Regions from separate parts of the Anaerosinus gibii genome, predicted to be linked through region 2. Evidence: predicted binding sites of a transcription regulator. Region 2 holds the regulator's gene; the other holds the start of a gene.
The links. Region 2 encodes HrcA, which represses chaperone genes, less so after heat shock. Its sites were predicted from a motif close to TGTTAGCACTCNNNNNNNNNGAGTGCTAACA; they were not measured.
Positions count from the first base shown of each region.

Region 1: htpG (molecular chaperone HtpG) is a predicted target of HrcA. The motif match lies at 3,502-3,532, and genes of this name have one in related genera.

Region 1 covers NZ_CP120678.1:2,095,276-2,105,161, forward strand. Annotated here, with positions in the region: gene P3F81_RS10050 (response regulator transcription factor) at 1-30, shown strand, start outside; gene P3F81_RS10055 (sensor histidine kinase) at 23-1,276, shown strand; gene htpG (molecular chaperone HtpG) at 1,538-3,475, opposite strand; gene P3F81_RS10065 (methyl-accepting chemotaxis protein) at 3,810-5,585, opposite strand; gene hdhA (7alpha-hydroxysteroid dehydrogenase) at 5,681-6,469, opposite strand; gene P3F81_RS10075 (hypothetical protein) at 6,637-7,179, opposite strand; gene P3F81_RS10080 (efflux RND transporter permease subunit) at 7,397-9,886, opposite strand, start outside.
Region 2 covers NZ_CP120678.1:1,564,485-1,574,370, forward strand. Annotated here, with positions in the region: gene P3F81_RS07535 (16S rRNA (uracil(1498)-N(3))-methyltransferase) at 1-354, opposite strand, end outside; gene prmA (50S ribosomal protein L11 methyltransferase) at 357-1,295, opposite strand; gene dnaJ (molecular chaperone DnaJ) at 1,367-2,503, opposite strand; gene dnaK (molecular chaperone DnaK) at 2,608-4,449, opposite strand; gene grpE (nucleotide exchange factor GrpE) at 4,496-5,062, opposite strand; gene P3F81_RS07560 (TCP-1/cpn60 chaperonin family protein) at 5,088-6,644, opposite strand; gene hrcA (heat-inducible transcriptional repressor HrcA) at 6,718-7,749, opposite strand; gene hemW (radical SAM family heme chaperone HemW) at 7,854-8,993, opposite strand; gene lepA (translation elongation factor 4) at 9,007-9,886, opposite strand, start outside.

The DNA of each region.
Region 1 (9,886 bases), 530 kb from region 2:
TACTCATTTGAGGAGGATATTGATGTTTAACAAGTTGCGTTTAAAATTAACTTTTATTAACGTCGCTATTATTATGGCATTATTTACAGTTCTTATCACAGGTACCTTTATGTTAACAAACTATGGCGTAAATCAAGGTTCTTATCACGTGATGAGTAAATTAAGTGAGGAAATTAGGTCTGGCCAGCTTACAGATATTCCAGAACGCAAGCGTCAGCATCCCCCAACAATCATTGGTATGATTCCCCCACCAGAACCCAGTTTTTTTTATTTAAAGGTAAAAGATCAAAAAATTATCGCTTGTTCCTCAGGGATTACTATTAAAGATGATTTAATCCCTGCCTTTGTTGAAAAGATTTTAACACTTCCTCAAACTGAAGGAAAAATTTCTTTTGTTAATACGGACATTATCTACACCAAAACAATGTTAACCGATTCCGAAACGCTAATCGTATGTAATGATTTATCTAGACAAAATGAGTTGTTACAATCTCAGCTCTACATATTTCTTCTCGTTGGACTCTGCTGTGCACTTCTTTCCTTTGCTGCAAGCTTCTTCATGGCAAACAAAGCAATAGCACCAATTCGTAAGGCTTTAAAAAATCAAAAGAATTTCGTATCTGATGCTTCGCATGAATTAAGAACGCCATTAACAATTATTCAAACCAATTTAGATATTTTAAAAGGAGCAAACAGCAAAGAAACTATCGATGAAAACACTCATTGGATTCATAATATTCAAGAAGAAACAACTCGCATGTCACAGCTTATTAACTCTCTGTTATTTTTGGCACGCGCCGATGCTAAACAACAGCTACTAAGCATGAAAAAAATTCGAATTGATGAATTAATTATCGATACATTGAAATCCATTCAATTATTAGCCGAGAAAAAATCCTTACGACTTAACTATTCATCATTCACTCCGGCAACGATACTTGCTGATGAACCTAAAATTCGTCAAGTCCTCACCATCATTTTAGACAATGCAATACGTCATACAGATACTAATGGCATAATTACAACCAAGCTTACTATTTCTTATGATAAATGTATTATTACAATTAACGATACAGGAGAAGGTATTGCCAAACATCACCTGCCTAAATTATTTGACAGGTTCTATCAAGTAGACGAATCTCGTCATAAAGGCGGCAGTGGTCTCGGCCTCTCCTTAGCCAAATGGATTATCGAACAGCATAACGGAAGTATTACAATTGACAGCCAATTAAAGGAGGGAACTACCGTAACAATCAAATTGCCATTATCAAAATGAAGTAGTCTTGATTTAAGTGGCGTTTTCAATTTATCTGAATCCTATCTCTGGACAAAAAGTGCCATTGCAGGCACTTTTTTCATGACTATACAGACAAAAATAATCAGAGCCAAAGCTCTGATTATTTTCGAATAAGATAAAATGGATGTGTGTACTTAGTGAGGTAAGTACATTTGTGATGAAGTAAATGGGTTCATCTACATCTTCTATTATCTTATAGTTTTCTTTGAAAATTCTTTGAAAAACTAACCTTACCTAAAATTACTTGTCCGCCATCAATTTTGCAATTTTATTTGCAAAACCAATTGGATCTTCTGGCAAGAGGCCTTCAATCAATAAAGCTTGTGCATAAAGCATTTCACAGTAATCTTTAAAGGTATCGTTCTGCTCGCCATTATGAAGTGATTGTAGCCTGCTAAATACTTCATGATGTGGATTGATTTCTAAAATACGACTTGCTTTAAACATTGGATTATTTGCTTCAGCAAAAACCTGTTCCATTGACAAGCTGATGCCGTTATCGCCGCTGACTAAACAAACAGCACTTGATTTTAGACGGTTACTAATTTTCACATCAGCAATTTTGCCTTCTAAATTTTCTTTCACTGCCTTGATTAAATCTTCGTTATCTTTCGCAATTGTTTCTGTTTCTTTCTTAACTTCTTGTGATTCTACATCATCGAGATTTAAATCACCACGACTTACAGAATGGAATTTCTTATCACCATATTCACGTAATGCTTCAATAGCAAATTCATCTACATTATCATATAAGTATAGAACTTCAATGCCCTTTTCTTTCAATAATTCCATTTGCGGTAATCTTTCAATAGTAGCTGCATCTTTACCAGTTGCATAGTAAATTAAATTTTGACTTTCCGGCATTCTTTCTATATATTCTTTTAATGTTGTAAGGGCTGTGCCTTCTTTAGATGTAGCAAATAGCAATAAGTCTTTTAATTTGCTGCTATCTTGAGGAGCAGTGTAGACGCCAATTTTAAAAGATTTTCCGAACTCATTCCAGAACGTTTCGTATCTTTCACGTTCATTTTTAAGCATTTTTTCTAAAGTCTTCAATACGTTCTTTTCAAGATTTTTTCCAATTAATTTTAATTCACGACTTTGTTGTAAAAGTTCACGAGAAATGTTCAAAGAAAAATCTGGCGAATCTACAAGCCCACGCACGAACCGTAAGTAATCTGGCAATAATTCTTTACATTTATCCATGATAAATACATGACGAGAATATAATTGAATGCCAGGTTCATAATCCGTATGATATAAATTATATGGTGCACGTTTTGGCAGGAATAACATCGTCGTATATTCCACTGTACCTTCTGCTTTGGAGTGAATCACTTCAAACGGGTCTTCCCACTCATGGAACAAATTTTTATAAAACTCAGTGTACTCTTCCGGTTTTATTTCGCTCTTATTCTTTGTCCAAAGTGGACGCATAGAGTTCAATGTACGTACTTCAATACGTTTTACTTTTTCAGCCCCTTCAATTTCTTTTCCTTCATCATCTTTTGGGGTTTCCTCTACTTCAAAATTCATTTTAATTGGGAAGCGAACGTAATCGGAATATTTTTTTACTAATGCTTCTAAAGCATATTCATTCGTAAAGTCTTCCTCTGCTTTGTCACCATAGAATTCTTCACCAAGCGTTAAAATGATGCTTGTCCCACGCGTTTCTTTTTCCGTTTCTTCAATACTGTAACTACCGTCACCTGTGGATTCCCATTTTACTGCTTTCGTCTCGCCGGCTTTGCGTGTGATTAAAGTTACTTTTTCTGCTACCATAAATGCAGAATAAAAACCTACGCCAAATTGTCCAATTAAATCTTTATCTGTTGTAGATTCTTTTTCTTCTTTTAGTTTTTCTAAAAATGCTTTTGTGCCTGATTTTGCAATCGTTCCAACATTTTCAATCACTTCATCATAAGTCATCCCAATTCCATTATCAGAAATCGTTAATGTATGACTATCTTTATCTGGGACTAAGAAAATTTCAAAATCTTCTTTGCCTTCTAGTAATTCTCTATTCGTCAATGATTCAAAACGAAGTTTATCAATCGCATCTGACGCATTAGATATCAATTCCCTCAAAAATATTTCACGATTCGTATAAATAGAATGAACCATCAAGTCCAGTAATTGTTTCGTTTCAGCTTGAAACTCGCGCATTTCTTTTGCCATTATTCAAACCCCTTTTTCAGTATTATTGTTAGCACTCTAACGTCGTGAGTGCTAATCTATTGATATAATACCGCGATTTGGCGTTGAAATCAATATCTGATAAAAAAATTATGCTAAATCCTCAAGAAATTTTAGCAATAATTTAACCGCTTATCATTTATCCCTTTTTATTGAAATTACCCCACCAAAATTTCACGACAAAAATGTGACAAAATCATTCTATCTAATGGATTTTCAAGCAAAATATATCTTATCGGAAAGCATATCTTTATATAACCATTCTATAAAATAAAGGTTGCAGTAAAAACTACAACCTTTACCCATAATTATTTATCTAAATTTTAAATTTATTTACTTCTACTCGTAATTCTTGTGCCATTGTCGCTAAGGACTGACTAGCTGTAGCAATTTCATTGACAGATGCGGTTTGTTCTTCTGTTGCTGCAGATACCGTTTCTGATTCTTCAGCTACTCTTTTTGTCCTTTCATCGATTGACTGTACAGAAATTACAATTTGTTCTGTTCCCGTAGCCATTTCATGAATCGTCGCAGCAATTCCTCTAGATTGTTGCGCAACACTTTCTACTAAATTTACAATTGCCTTAAACGATTCTCCCGCACTGATCACTACTTTTGTTCCATCTTGGACTTCTTTTGTCCCTTTATCCATAGAAAGCACAGCATTATCTGTATCACCTTGAATTTCATGAATTAAATTTGCAATTTGTTTTGCTGCATCTTGTGATTGCTCTGCAAGTTTTCTTACTTCTTCAGCAACAACTGCAAAGCCACGTCCATGTTCTCCCGCACGTGCCGCTTCTATTGCTGCATTTAGTGCTAATAAATTAGTTTGTCCAGCAATGCCTGAAATCGTATCAACGATCATTTCGATTTCTTTTGACCGTTCTCCTAATTTTCTTACTACTTGTGCTGAATCATTCACGGCAGCTTCAATTAAATTCATTTGATTAATCGCATTATCTACATCCGCACCACCCGTTTTAGCAGTCTCAGCGGCTTGAGAAGCTTTATCTGCTGACAGAGATGCATTTGCAGATGCTTCTTCAATGCTTGCAGATAATTGCTGAACAACAGAAGAGACCGAGTTTATCGCATCTACCTGTTGATTTGAGGAAGCTGCTACGTCTGTAATAGATGTTGCAATTTGTCCACTAACTAAAGCCGATTGGTCCGCACTTGCTGTGAGTTCTTCTGATGCAGATGCTACATGCTCAGAAGAGCTTGAAATTGACTTTAATAAATTTCGCATATTTGAATCTAAAAGATAGAGTGCTTTAATCATCGTGCCAATTTCATCTTTTCGCTGAAAAACTGCTAAACTTCCATCATGGGAATAATCGCCTTTTGAATACTTATCAATTTTATTCGTCGCAGCAATAATTGGTGCAGCAAAATATCGTCCAATATAAACTGAAATAAATAAAACAATCATTTGAATTACAATCAGAATACCTATAGCAAGTAAAATATCTTTTTTCAAATTTTCATTAAGGCTCTCATTATAGATTGCTGATTTTTTATCGATTTCATCCACCCAGTTCCCTGTGCCAATTATCCAATTATAAGGCTTGTACGCTATACTATATGCACGTTTTTTTAATGGCTCACTTTCACCAGGCTTTGGAAAAGAATATTCCGAATAGCCACCACCATCTTTTTGTCCATTTTGAAGGATTTCTTTTATGTAGTATACACCATTCGGGTCAACATCATTAATTCTAGATTTTCCTTCTGCCGGGCGTCCTAATAAAACAACATTTATCCCCTCTGCTGTATCAATCCAAAAATATCCTTTTCCATCATCATAACGCAGCTCTCTTACTAAATCTGCTGCTTGTTTTTTCGCTTGTTCTTCTGTTAGCAATCCTTTTTCCTGATCCTGATGAAATTTTTCTACTAAACTAACTACATTTTGCACTTGTAATCGAAACTCATCATTATACTTTTCTTCAAGCTGTGTACGATAAATTTCTCTTGCATTCATATTAGCACTAATCGTCTGATAAATGAAGAATCCACCTATACAAAAAATAGAGATAATACTGATAAGATTCATTGTTAAGATTATTTGTGTTTTTATTGACTTCATTCTACATTTCCCCCTATCTTTTCCCTAATAGTTTAATTATACTAAATATTCAGAAAAAGAAAAGTAGCCTAAAGTCTTTTCTTATGGATTCCTTGTTATTGCATAACATTTTCACCATAAAGAGGCGCTGGAAGACCATAACCACCTGCAACAGGAAGGGTTTCTCCTGTAATAAATGCAGATTGATCACTGGCAAAAAATAAAACTGCATTTGCAATATCCTCTGGTTTACCAAATCGTTTTATTGGAACGTGTTTTAAAAAATTCTCAATAAAATCTTTGCTCATATTGTTCATTGCTGAATTCGTTGCAATTAAGCCTGGCATAATTGCATTACACCTTACATTTTCACGTGCATATTGTACCGCGATATTTTGCGTTAAAAAATTAATTCCTGCTTTTGAAACACCATAAGCCAACCTTGACACATCAGGTAAAATTGCACCTATACTTGAAATATTGACAATGCTACCGCCATTATTTTTTATCATATACGGAATTGCAAATTTGCTAGGCAAATAAACACTTTGAATGTTATCTTGCAAAATTTCGAAAAAAGTTTCAGTATCTCCTTTTAATAAATCAAAATCCTTTTTCACATTTGTGCGACCATAATTATTAACTAAAATATCAATTTTTCCTTCAGTAGTTACAGTTTCCTCTACAATTGATTGATAAGTATCAATTTGTGTTGCTTCAAAAAAAAGCGCTTTTGCTCGTCCACCGTTTTTTTCAATCTCCTTTACTACCTCTTCCCCTGATTCAATCGTTTGCCCCCCAATATATACACTAGCTCCATGTTTCGCTAGTATAATAGCTGAAGCTCTACCAATTCCTTGTGTTGCCGCTGTAACTAATGCTACTTTTCCATCTAAAATCCCCATTCTAACACTCCTTCTCACAAAACAAAGCTTCTTTTTTATAAATTTTATAATTATCTTGTTCAAAAAAGTAGGATTTATACAAAAAGGGATGCTAACTAATATTAGTTAACATCCCTTTTATCTTACTGATTTCCCGTGCCCGAAAGCCTTTTAATAACAAAAATAATTTATTTTGATTTAAAGCTAATTAATCCTTCTTGATATGGATTAATTCTTTCTTTAAATTTATCCATTGGTGAAATTAAAGTTACCATATAGTTACGTTTACTTTGAATATATGTAACGGCTTCCTTTTTTTCACCTTTATTAATTGTGTAAAGTGCGGGTTCTTCTTCAATTGGCACTACAGCTACAACTTCATTTGCCCCATTATGAAGTAAAAGTTGCATATAGGCATCCAACTCCTGCGTTGGCATATCTTTCAATTTTGGCATATCTTTATCCGTAAAAGCATCAACTAAAATTAGCCAACCATACTTCACTTCATTCGCATCTCCCTCAAATACTAAGAGGACCCCTTTTTCATCCTGTGTTCGATTTAAAGAAATAATGCCTTGCGGTTTATCTGGGCAAGTAATAGAAAAACCATATTCCGTATTCGTATATGTATATGGAGCTGCCTCAGTTCTAAGTGGTAGCACGATTATTGCAAAAAGAGTTACTGCAAAAATAAATAAATGTTTCTTACTTTGATAAAATAGTTTTTTCATTCGTTTATTCCTCCTACTTTATTTATTCAATGATCAATCTGCTTAAAAAAGCTATTATTTCATTGAATGTTTCAACTGTCCATAGAGATTTCTAATCGTTTTCTATAGCAGTCTACTTATCTTAGTTTTACCATTATACTACAGTTTTGAGGATTTTAAAAGAAATGCGTTTGGCTATGCCAAACGCATTTCTAAAATAAAGCCTATTGAAAATATTTTATTTAGTTATTGTAACATCTTTTTGCACGTTTTTCTTTTTCCGTGTATTAAATTTAGCTGCTAGTTTTTCAACAACAACAAACATAACCGGAATTAGATAAATTCCCATTATCGTTGCTACTAACATACCACCAACAACGGCAGTCCCCATTGCATTTCTTGATGCCGCCCCTGCACCAGTTGCCACAGCCAATGGAAGACATCCAATAATAAAGGCAAGTGACGTCATGATAATTGGACGTAAACGAAGCTTCGCAGCTTCAATTGCAGCTTCAACTGGTTCCATGCCACGGTCAACACGAACTTTTGCATATTCTACAATTAGAATTGCATTTTTCGCCGCTAAACCAATCAGCATGACAAGCCCAATTTGCATATAAACACTATTTTGAAGATTTCTTGAGTACTCTGCTAAAAGAGCCCCAAAGATACCTGTCGGTACGCAAAGCAATACCGCATACGGGACACTCCAGCTTTCGTAAAGAGCTGCCAAACAGAGGAATACAAAGATGATTGCTAACGCAAAGATGATCATCGTACTGCTACCTGCTTTTGATTCTTCACGACTTTGCCCTGACCACTCGTATTTAAATCCATCTGGCAAAGTTTGTTCTGCAACTTCTTGCATTGCTTTCAATGCTTGTCCAGAGCTATAGCCTGGAGCTGCTGCACCATTAATTTGAATGCTGCGTGCTGCATTAAAACGACTAATACTTGATGCCGCAGTAATCGTTTTCGGTTTTAAAAGAGTATCGACAGGAACCATCATCCCCGTTGAAGATCTAACATATAAGAACCGTGTCATATCCGCTTCATTTCTAAATTGTGTATCCGCCTGCATCATAACTTTATAAGTACGACCAAAGCGATTAAAGTCATTGACTTGTGTACCACCAAAGTTTACTTGCAGAGCAGTAAATACATCATCAAGATTTACTCCAAGATTTTTTACTTTTTCACGGTCAACTTCAAATTCAATTCCTGGAGAATTAATTTTAAACGTTGAATATGCTTTGGCAATTTCTGGACGCTGATTTGCCGCCATAACAAATTGTTTTGTAATCGCATCTAACTCTTCATCTGTATGTCCAGACATATCTTGAAGCATCATTGTGAAACCACCAACCATGCCAAGACCAGGCAATGCTGGCATATTCATTGCCATAATACTAGCTTCACCAAATTGAGCAGTAGCACCGTAAGCGCGTTTTACTTGCGCATCAATTTTTAAGTCCTCAGTAGTTCTTTGACTCCAAGGAGTTAACCCAACGAACATCGTTCCCGCATTAGATTTAGAAGAACCGGATAAAATATCATAACCGACAATCTCTAAAGTATCTCTTACGCCTGGTTGAGCTCGTAATACTTCACCAACATTTTTTACTGTCTCTTTTGTATGATTTAAGCTCGTACCTTCTGGTAAAGAAATTGATACTAGATAAAATCCTTGGTCTTCATCTGGAATAAATGTACTTGGTACAATTTTAAACATTCCATATGTGCCAATAATAACAATCAGCAAAAATAAACATGCATATTTTGCTTTCTTAATTACTGCATGAACAGCTTTACCGTAGCTTTCGGTTTTTGCTTCAAACCATTCATTAAATTTATCAAAGAACCTTCCTAAAAAGCCTTTATGAGCATTAGGATCATGTGGTTTTAACATCATCGCACAAAGTGCTGGCGTTAATGACAATGCCACGAAAGCAGATAAAGCCATTGATACCGCAATTGTGAGCGCGAATTGTTTATACAGAATTCCTGTCATTCCACTGAAAAATGCAACTGGAATAAATACGCAGGCAAGTACGAATGCAATAGCAACTACCGGGCCTGATACTTCATCCATGGCAAGTTTTGTTGCTTCTTTTGGAGATAAACCTTTATAACGCATATTGTGCTCAACGGCTTCAATAACGACAATTGCATCGTCAACTACAAGCCCAATCGCAAGAACCATTGCAAATAACGTTAGCGTATTGATTGAGAATCCTAATACGAGGAACGCACCGAAGGTCGCAACTAACGATACTGGAATCGCAAGCATTGGAATAAGCGTTGCGCGCCAGCTTTGTAAAAAGAGGAATACTACTAATAACACAAGTAATAAAGCTTCAAAGAAAGTCTTAACAACTTCATGAATGGATTCCCTTACATACTCTGTATTATCAACAATCTCTTTAATTTCCATATCTGGTGGGAAGCTCTTTTTCGCATCCTCAATAACTGCTTTTACAGCATCAACAGATTCAAGCGCATTAGCATCATTTGTTAATTGAATACCAAAGCCAACTGAATTCATATTATTTAAAGTACTATTAATATTTGTAGTTTTCGCACCTGTTTCTACTCGAGCTATATCTTTTAAATAGATAAAAGAACCATTAGGCTCTGCACGAACAATTACGTTTCCAAAATCCTCTGCTGTTGTAAGACGTCCTTGAACTTTACCCGTATATTGAAACTCTTGTGTGTCGGGAGCTGG
Region 2 (9,886 bases):
TTTTTCATCATATTTTACAACACAGTTTTCACTGACAATTGGATAGATTGTACTGACACCTAATTCCACAGCTTTTTGTACAACTAATTCCATCTTATCTCCTTTAGGCAGACATTGCGCTAAAATAAGTTCAATCGGCGATTCTGTATTATTATCTAAAACTTCTTTTACCTCAGCAATAACCATTTCATCGCTAATTTCAATGATAAATGCCTCCATAACTTTACCACTGCCATCTACTACAATTAATTTATCTCCTAATTTATAGCGCAATACACGTCTAATATGGTGCGCATCACTGCCGTCAATCTTTATCTTATCTTCTACGACATCGGCAACAAAAAATCTTCTCAAAATCAGTTTCCTCCATTATGGATTACCATTGCCACCCAGCCGCCTTCTTCAATAACACGATCAACTGTTAAGCCATGATCAATCACAGCTTTTGTTACATCACTGAGGCGATCAGCGATAATACCACTAGCAATCATCGTTCCACCTAGCTTTAGTCTATTTGGAATATCATCAAGCAAACGAATAATAATATCCGCAATAATATTGGCAATAATAACATCCGCCTTGCCATCTACATTTTTCAATAAATCACTCTGACCTGTCGTAATAATATCACTTACATGATTCGCTTCTATATTTTCTTTTGCAACACGTACAGCTACAGGATCAAAGTCTACTGCCGTCACTTTCATCGCTCCAAGTTTTGCAGCTGTAATTGCTAAGACCCCTGAACCTGTCCCAACATCAAATACTTCCTGCCCACCTTTGATAATCTCTTCTAAAAGGCGAATGCACATAGAAGTTGTATGGTGCGTTCCCGTACCAAAAGCCATTCCGGGATCAAGTTCAATAATAATATCATCTGGACTAGCATTATACTCTTCCCAAGATGGTTTGATTACAATGAGATCCCCAACTTTAATCGGATGAAAATACTCTTTCCACGTTGTTGACCAATCTTCATCTTGAATCTCTGTGCAGTTAATATCACCAAGACCTTTATCAATATTATGCCCAGCCAATTCATCTACCCGATTTTTAAACACCGCTAATTTATCATCGAGTTGCTCATCCACAGGCAAGTAAGCTTTCACTGTAACGATTTCTGTATTAGTTGCTTCTGGTATATCGGTATAATCCCAAGCACCTGAGGCACGATACTCGTTTACAAGTGCCGGATCTTCAATTACAACACCACTTGCTCCTACCTCATGAAAAATCTCTGCAATCACTTCCGTTGCTTCATGGGTTGTTTTAATACTAATTTCTGCCCATTTCATGAAAATCTCTCCCTTAACATCATTTGCCTTAGACGAGCAATGCCGAGGTTATCTGCCTCGGCTAACTGCTACTAAATATTAAATATTTTTTTGAACCAGCTTTTTTGCTCAGGATTCACACTTTCACCTGTGGCTTTAGCGAAATCTTTCAGCATTTGTTTTTGTTGTTCATCTAATTTTTGCGGTGTCAAAACTTTAATTTTTACATGTTGATCACCACGGCCTTGCCCTCTAAGATATGGAATGCCTTTATTTTTAAGACGTAAAATTGTACCAGATTGAATCCCTTCAGGGATTTTCATCTTCACTTTTCCATCTAGTGTAGGAACTTCAATTTCATCGCCCAATGAAGCTTGAACAAAGTTAATTGGCACTTCACAAATAACTTCTGTACCTTCACGAGAGAAAATTTTATGTGGTTTTACAAAAATGTATACGTATAAGTCCCCTGCTGGACCACCACGCATACCAGCTTCACCTTCGCCTGAAATTCGAAGTCTAGAGCCATTATCTACACCAGCTGGAATTTTTACGCTGATCTTGCGTTTTGCGCGTTTCTTCCCTTTACCACCACAAGATTTGCATGGAGAGTGGACAATTTTCCCTTCCCCATTACAGCGTTCGCATGTTTTCATATTTACCATTCTGCCAAATGGTGTATTTTGTGCAAATTGCACTTGTCCAGCTCCTTTACATTGCGGACAAGTTTCTGGATGTGTTCCAGGGGCAGCACCACTACCATGACAAACTTCGCACTCTTCAGTTCTTGGTATACTGATTTCAGTTTCTTTACCAAAAGCTGCTTCTTTAAAATCAATTTCTAAATCATAGCGTAAATCAGACCCACGTTCCGGTCCTGGACGACGAGAACCGCCAAATCCACCTTGACCGCCAAAAAACATATCAAAAATATCTCCGAAACCGCCACCGCTAAAGCCTCCGAATCCACCAAATCCGCCTTGACCACCACCTGCACTGCCATCAAACGCTGCATGACCAAATTGATCGTATTGCGCTCTACGCTCTGCATTTGATAATATTTCATAAGCTTCATTTGCTTCTTTAAACTTTTCTTCTGCTTCTTTGGGATTTTCACGATTCATATCGGGATGATATTTTCTGGCTAGTTTTCTAAACGCTTTTTTGATTTCATCTTCTGATGCCGTTTTCGATACACCAAGCACCTCATAATAATCGCGTTTACTCACTTTACACCATCCTAAACTATCGTTCTGTAGTCATTTGACTCCGACCAAATAAATAAGTCGGAGTCAAATAGCTAATCTACTATCAATTTAATGTAACTTTACTATTATTTCTTTTCATCGTCAACTACTTTGTAGTCTGCATCCATAATATTTTCATCTTTTGGAGCTTGTTGAGCGTCATCCTGTGGATTTTGTCCTGGAGCTGCAGCACCTTCAGCTGCTTGATATGCAGCTGCACTCATTTCGTATAAAGGTTTTGTTAAAGCTTCTGTATCAGCTTTGATTGCGTCAATATCTGTACCTTTTAATGTTTCTTTTAATTTTGTCACAGCAGCCTCAATCTCAGATACTTTAGCTTTATCGGCTTTATCTCCTAGATCTTTAATTGTTTTCTCCGCTTGGTAAATTAAAGAATCTGCATTATTTCTTGTTTCTATTTCTTCTTTACGTTTTTTATCATCTGCAGCATGAACTTCTGCTTCTTTTACCATACGATCAATATCGTCTTTATTCATACCACCGGAAGAAGTAATCGTAATTTTTTGTTCTTTTCCTGTTCCAAGATCTTTTGCAGATACATGAACAATACCATTCGCATCAATATCAAATGTAACTTCAATACGAGGTACTCCTCTTGGAGCTGGTGGAATGTCGGACAATTCAAAGCGCCCAAGTGTTTTATTACCAGCTGCCATTTCACGTTCCCCTTGCAATACATGGATATCAACAGATGGTTGATTATCCGCAGCAGTTGAGAATGTTTGACTCTTAGATGTAGGAATTGTTGTATTTCTTTCAATAATTTTTGTACAAACGCCACCCAATGTTTCAATACCTAAAGAAAGTGGAGTTACATCTAATAGCAATACGTCTTTAACTTCCCCAACAAGTACACCAGCTTGAATAGCAGCACCAATAGCTACACATTCATCAGGATTTACACCACGATGAGGTTCTTTTCCTAAGTTTTTCTTAATCGCCTCTTGAACAGCTGGAATACGGCTGGAACCGCCAACTAAAATAACTTTATCAATTCCACTTGCTGAAATACCCGCATCTTGAAGTGCTTGACGAGTTGGTCCCATGGTAGCTTCAACAAGGCTAGCTGTTAATTCATCAAATTTTGCACGAGTTAATGTTAAATCTAAATGCTTTGGACCTGTCGCATCAGCTGTGATAAACGGTAGATTAATATTGGTAGATAATACACCTGACAATTCAATTTTTGCTTTTTCAGCAGCTTCAATTAAGCGTTGTGCAGACATCTTATCTTGAGATAAATCAATACCAGTTTCTTTTTTGAATTCGGCAACCATCCAATCCATTACACGTTGATCAAAGTCATCACCACCAAGACGGTTGTTACCGTTCGTAGCTTTTACTTCAAATACGCCATCACCAAGTTCAAGAATAGATACATCGAAAGTACCGCCACCCAAGTCAAATACTAAAATTGTATGCTCTTCACCTTTATCTAAACCATAAGCAAGTGAAGCAGCTGTTGGTTCATTAATAATACGAAGAACTTCAAGACCAGCAATTGTACCAGCATCTTTCGTCGCTTGACGTTGGCTATCATTAAAATATGCAGGAACTGTGATAACAGCTTGAGTTACAGTCTCCCCTAAGTAAGCTTCCGCATCAGCCTTTAATTTTTGTAAAATCATTGCTGAAATTTCTTGTGGTGAATATTTTTTATCATCAACAGATACTTTATAATCAGTACCCATATGTCGTTTAATAGAACTAAATGTATGGTCTGGATTTGAAACAGCTTGACGTTTTGCTAGTTGACCAACTAAACGTTCGCCCGTTTTCGAGAATCCTACAACAGATGGGGTTAAACGACTTCCTTCTGTATTCGTAATAACGGTAGGTTCTCCACCTTCCATAACTGCAACTACCGAGTTTGTTGTACCTAAGTCAATACCTATTACTTTTGCCATAATCAAAAATCCCCCTTGCAAAATATATCAATTTTTTATTTGAATATTAATTACCTATTACCTTAACCATACTTGGCCTAATTACGCGACCTCGTACACTATAGCCACGTTGCAACTCTTCAGCAATTGTATCATCTTCCTTAGTTTCATCAGCAATACGCATAATAGCTTCATGAAAGTTAGGATCAAACTTTTCACCAACAGCTTTAATCGGTTCTAGACCATTTTTTTCAAGAGTCGCTATAAATTGTTTTAAGATCATATCTACTCCTGCTTTAAAATTTTCTCCATCTGCACTTTCTACCGCCAAAGCTCTTTCAAAATTATCAAGTAAAGGTAGCAATTCTTTTATCAAATTTTGTGATACAATTGCTGATAGCTCTTCTTTTTCCTGACGAGTACGCCGTCTAAAGTTATCAAAATCGGCCTGCATACGTTTTAGTCTGTCAGTACTTTCCTGAACAAGCTTATCTTTTACATCTAATTCTTGTTTTAAACGTGTAACTTCTGCATTTTGTTCTGTTTCTTCTGGTTGAATTTGTTCTGTAGACTCATTTACTTCAGCTTTTCTCGCTAAATTTTCATCTACAGGGTTCTTTATTTCTTCAGCCATTAAAAATTTTCACCTCTTTAAATTATCAGTCAAGTAACTCTCCCTGACCTTTGCATTTCTTTTTTCTTATAATCGTGCCTATTCTTAAAATTGAAATTGCAATTTCACCAGCACTCTTTATAGCATAGTATTTTACTAATGCTGGATCAACTATTCCCTTGGAAATCATATCAGTAATCTTACCATTATCACAATCAACTCCCAATGCTCCATTTTGTTTGTCAAATTGAGCACCGATGACTTCCTCCACTTTTTCTAATGGATGATATCCAGCATTTTTTATTATTTGAGACAATGGAGCCTTTAACGCTTGCACAACGCATTCAACTCCATAGTCAATCATCCCTGCAAATTCCTTTTTACGGCTTTTTAAGTTGCGTGCTAACATAATTTCAGCAGCACCGCCCCCCGCAACATATCCACCTTTTACAGCAGCCTGAACACTTGAAGCAGCATCTTTCGCAATTCGCTCTTTTTCACCAGCAATTTGTTTCGTCGCTGCACCAACTAATATTGCCGCTGTCGGTATTCCTTTGCCGCCAAGAACGCGAACTTGCTGTAATTTTTCATCTTCAATTACAGATTCGGCATAACCTAAATATTTTTCTAACTCACTGAGTGATTTTTTTAACCCAGTTCTTTTTAGCTTGCGGGCACCAACATGCTCTGCTACCCGATTTAGGATTTCGTTTTCCACACGTCTTAATATCATAACGCCTGCATCTGTTAAAACTTCTTCAGCATCAGAATTTACTCCACGGTCAACTAAAACGAATTTAACACCTAAATCAATAATTTTTTGTAAATTCTCTTTAAATTCAGCTTGCTGTTTCATGTATTGCTGAAATCCACTTTCAGTTCCCAAAGCTTCACTGCTCATTGTTTCAATCTCTAAAGCATCATCAATCACTAAAATCTTAACCGATTCTAATGTATGCGGCATCTCAGTATTCATTCGCTTTTGATGAATCAATACACCACCAAAAACTTCATTTTCTACACCATTTTGTGAATACACGATATCTGACAGTTTAAACTTTGCATCACAAAGCTTATCTTTTCCTATAAGCTTTGCCGCTTTTATGACCATATCCGCAACATCATTATATTTGCGCCCAGCAATTATAGCAATATTGTATAAATATGGATCATCTAAGGAGACCACTTTATGACTACAGCTTTCTATTAACTCTAAGGATGATTGAATTCCATAGGCAATTCCATCAATTAATTTGGCTACAGGAACACCCCGAATAACTTTATCTAAGCCTTCTGAAACTAAACTGCTTGCAACAATCGTCGCTGTCGTCGTTCCATCGCCAACTTTCTCCTGCTGATTTTTAGCGATAGCAATCATCATTTGCGCGGCTGGATGATCTACTTCCATTTGCTCTAAAATCGTCACGCCATCATTCGTAACGATTACACCACCATCACGATCCACAAGCATTGTATCAAGTCCTTTAGGACCAATTGTGCCCTCTACTGCACTTTTTACAGCCCGAATTGCACTTACATTAGTCGTCAATGCCGCTAGTTTGTCTTCAACTTCAGCACTGCTTTCCGCTTGCTTCAACGCCATTAATTATAACCTCCAAAATCATCAGAGTTTCATCATTTCTACACTAGAAATTATTATGTACTATAGGCAATGCCTATAGTTTGTATTGTGTTAATATCTTTTCTAAATTGTTGTGCATAAATTCTAATAGTGACATTACTTTGCCATATTCCATCCTCGTTGGTCCAAGAACAGCAATCGAGCCAATGACTTGCCCCTCTAATTTATACGTTGCACGAATGATGCTACAATCCTTAATTCCACTATACTTATTCTCTTGACCAATTGTCACGATAATCCCCTGCTCATTTTCATGAGAGTTTAATAAATCGCATAAGAGCTGCTCCTCTTCAAGCATATTAAGAAGATTTTGCATTTTTTCGACATCACGAAACTCTGGCTGGTTTATTAACTGTGTAGTTCCGCCCATATAAAGGCGTTCCTTTTTTTCAACTGTCAGCGCACGAGCAATCATATCAATCGCACACTCAAATAAATCAGTATCAGCCATAACTTCCGCTTTAATTTTTCTTAATACGGATGGCTTAATAGATTCCAATGAACGACCTGCTAAATGTTTGTTAATAACACCAGCAATCAATTGTAAATCTTCTACTGCCGCACCTTTCGGTATCGTCATCAATTTATTTTCAACGAAACCAGCATCAGTCATAATAACAACAATCACACGTTTTTCATCAAGTGGTAAAAATTGCAGATACCTAAAATTTGCCTGTGATAACTGTGGCGCTAAAACTAAAGAAATATTTTTTGTCAGCCTTGATATAATCTTAGCTGTTTCTTGAAATACTTCTTCAGCACGCTTGGCTTTTGCCTTATACCAGTTACTGATTAAATTCATTTCATTTTCTGTAATAGCCTCAGGAGCTAACAAGTCATCAACATAGAGCCGATACCCTTTTACCGAAGGAATACGCCCAGACGACGTATGAAGCTGTTCCAGATAACCAAGCAATTCTAAATCAGCCATTTCATTGCGAATTGTCGCCGAACTTACCCCCAAGTCATATTTACGGGCAATCGTTCTTGATCCAATAGGCTCTGCGGTGGAAATATAGTCATTAATAATCGCACGAAGAATTTTCTGCTTTCGTTCATCAAGCATCTTCCCACCTCCTATTGTTAGCACTCTACACCAGTGAGTGCTAATGTCTAATTAGAAAATACCACTCATTCATACGATTGTCAAGGCGTTATTATTTATTTTCTTTAGGAATCTAATAAAAATTCACAAAAAACCTGGTTACCATATTTCATTCCTAAGGAAGTTAAAAAAATTTGTCCATTCAATTCGGATAGTAATTTTTTTCTTTTTAAATTTTCAATAGTATCTCCATACAAATCTTTTAATTCATATCCAAAGGTATCCATAAATTCTCGGCAACTAATTCCCGTTTTTTTTCTTAACCCTAAAAAACAAAACTCTTCCACTTTATCTTTATGACTAAGAAGTTCTTCGTGCGCCACTGCATTACGTTCCCATTTTATTTTTTGTATATATTTTTCAACCTGCTGTTCATTATAAAACCTTTTATTTTGAAAACAAGAATGTGCTGCTGCTCCCAGTCCTATATACGGCAAACACTGCCAATATTTCAAATTATGACGACTTTCAAAACCAGCTTTTGCAAAGTTAGAAATTTCGTAGCGCTCAAATCCAAATTCCGGCAACTGCTTCATTACAAATTCATACATTTTATCTTCCAATGTTTCATCTGGCAAAAAAAGTTTATTTTGTTCTTCTAATTTTGCAAAGACTGTTCCCTCTTCCACTTTTAACCCATACACAGAAATATGCTGAATTGGCAACTTTATAGCCTCTCTAACACTGTATTCCACCTCATCCAGCGTTTGCTTCGGCAACCCATACATCAAGTCTAAACTAATATTTTTAAATCCAACACTTGCCGCGTCACAAACAATCTGCCGTGCCTCATCTGCCGTATGAATACGCCCGATTCTTTTTAAAAGAGGATCTTGAAAGCTTTGCACACCAAAACTTATCCTATTTACACCAAATTCATATAGCCTGTATAATCCTTCTCGGTTTATCGTTTGTGGATTTACTTCTATCGTAAATTCGACATCATTTGTTAGCTTAAATTTTTTTTGTATCGTTTGTATCAAATTCGTCAGCAGGTGTATCGGCAATACCGTTGGTGTCCCACCGCCAATATAAACTGTATTTATTGAATAGGCAGATAAAAGACCGCCCTGTAAAGCAATCTCGCTAGACAAGGCGGTTATATATTCATCTTGGAGTCCTTCCTTATTTGCATAGGAAGGAAAATCACAATAAAAACATTTTTGCTGACAAAATGGAATATGCAAATATAAACCTAATTGCATCTTCTCACCTTCATCAATCAATTTTTAAAATAGCCATAAATGCTTCTTGTGGTATTTCCACGCTACCTACAGACTTCATGCGTTTTTTACCCTCTTTTTGCTTTTCAAGCAATTTACGTTTACGTGAAATATCTCCACCATAACATTTTGCCAGTACATCTTTACGCATCGCTTTGACCGTTTCGCGTGCAATTACTTTATTTCCTATTGCCGCCTGAATCGGAATTTCAAACATTTGCTTCGGAATAATCCCTTTTAATTTTTCAGCCAATTGACGTCCTCGATATGCAGCCTTGTCTTTGTGTACAATCACTGACAATGCATCAACAGGTTCACCGTTTAATAAAATGTCCAGTTTCACTAATATAGAAGTCTGGTAATCCGTTAACTCGTAATCAAGTGAAGCATAACCTCTAGTGGAGGATTTTAAGCGATCAAAATAATCGTAAATAATCTCACTTAAAGGGATATGATACGTAATCATTACGCGATCGACATCAAGATATTTCATATCTTTAAATTCGCCACGTTTTTCTTGCGACAATTCCATCACGGCACCAACAAAATCATTAGGAACAATAACTGTTGCTTTAACATACGGCTCATCAATATGATCAATTTCTGTTGCCGGTGGTAGATTCGCTGGATTATCAATTTTAAGTATTTCACCATTTGTTTTATATACTTGATAAATTACGCTTGGAGCTGTTGTAATGAGCCCTAAATTATATTCGCGTTCCAACCTCTCTTGGATAACATCCATATGAAGCAATCCCAAGAATCCACAACGGAAACCAAAACCTAAAGCAATCGACGTCTCTGGTTCAAACAATAAAGATGCATCATTTAATTGCAGTTTTTCTAACGCATCTTTTAAGTTGTCATAATCAGAG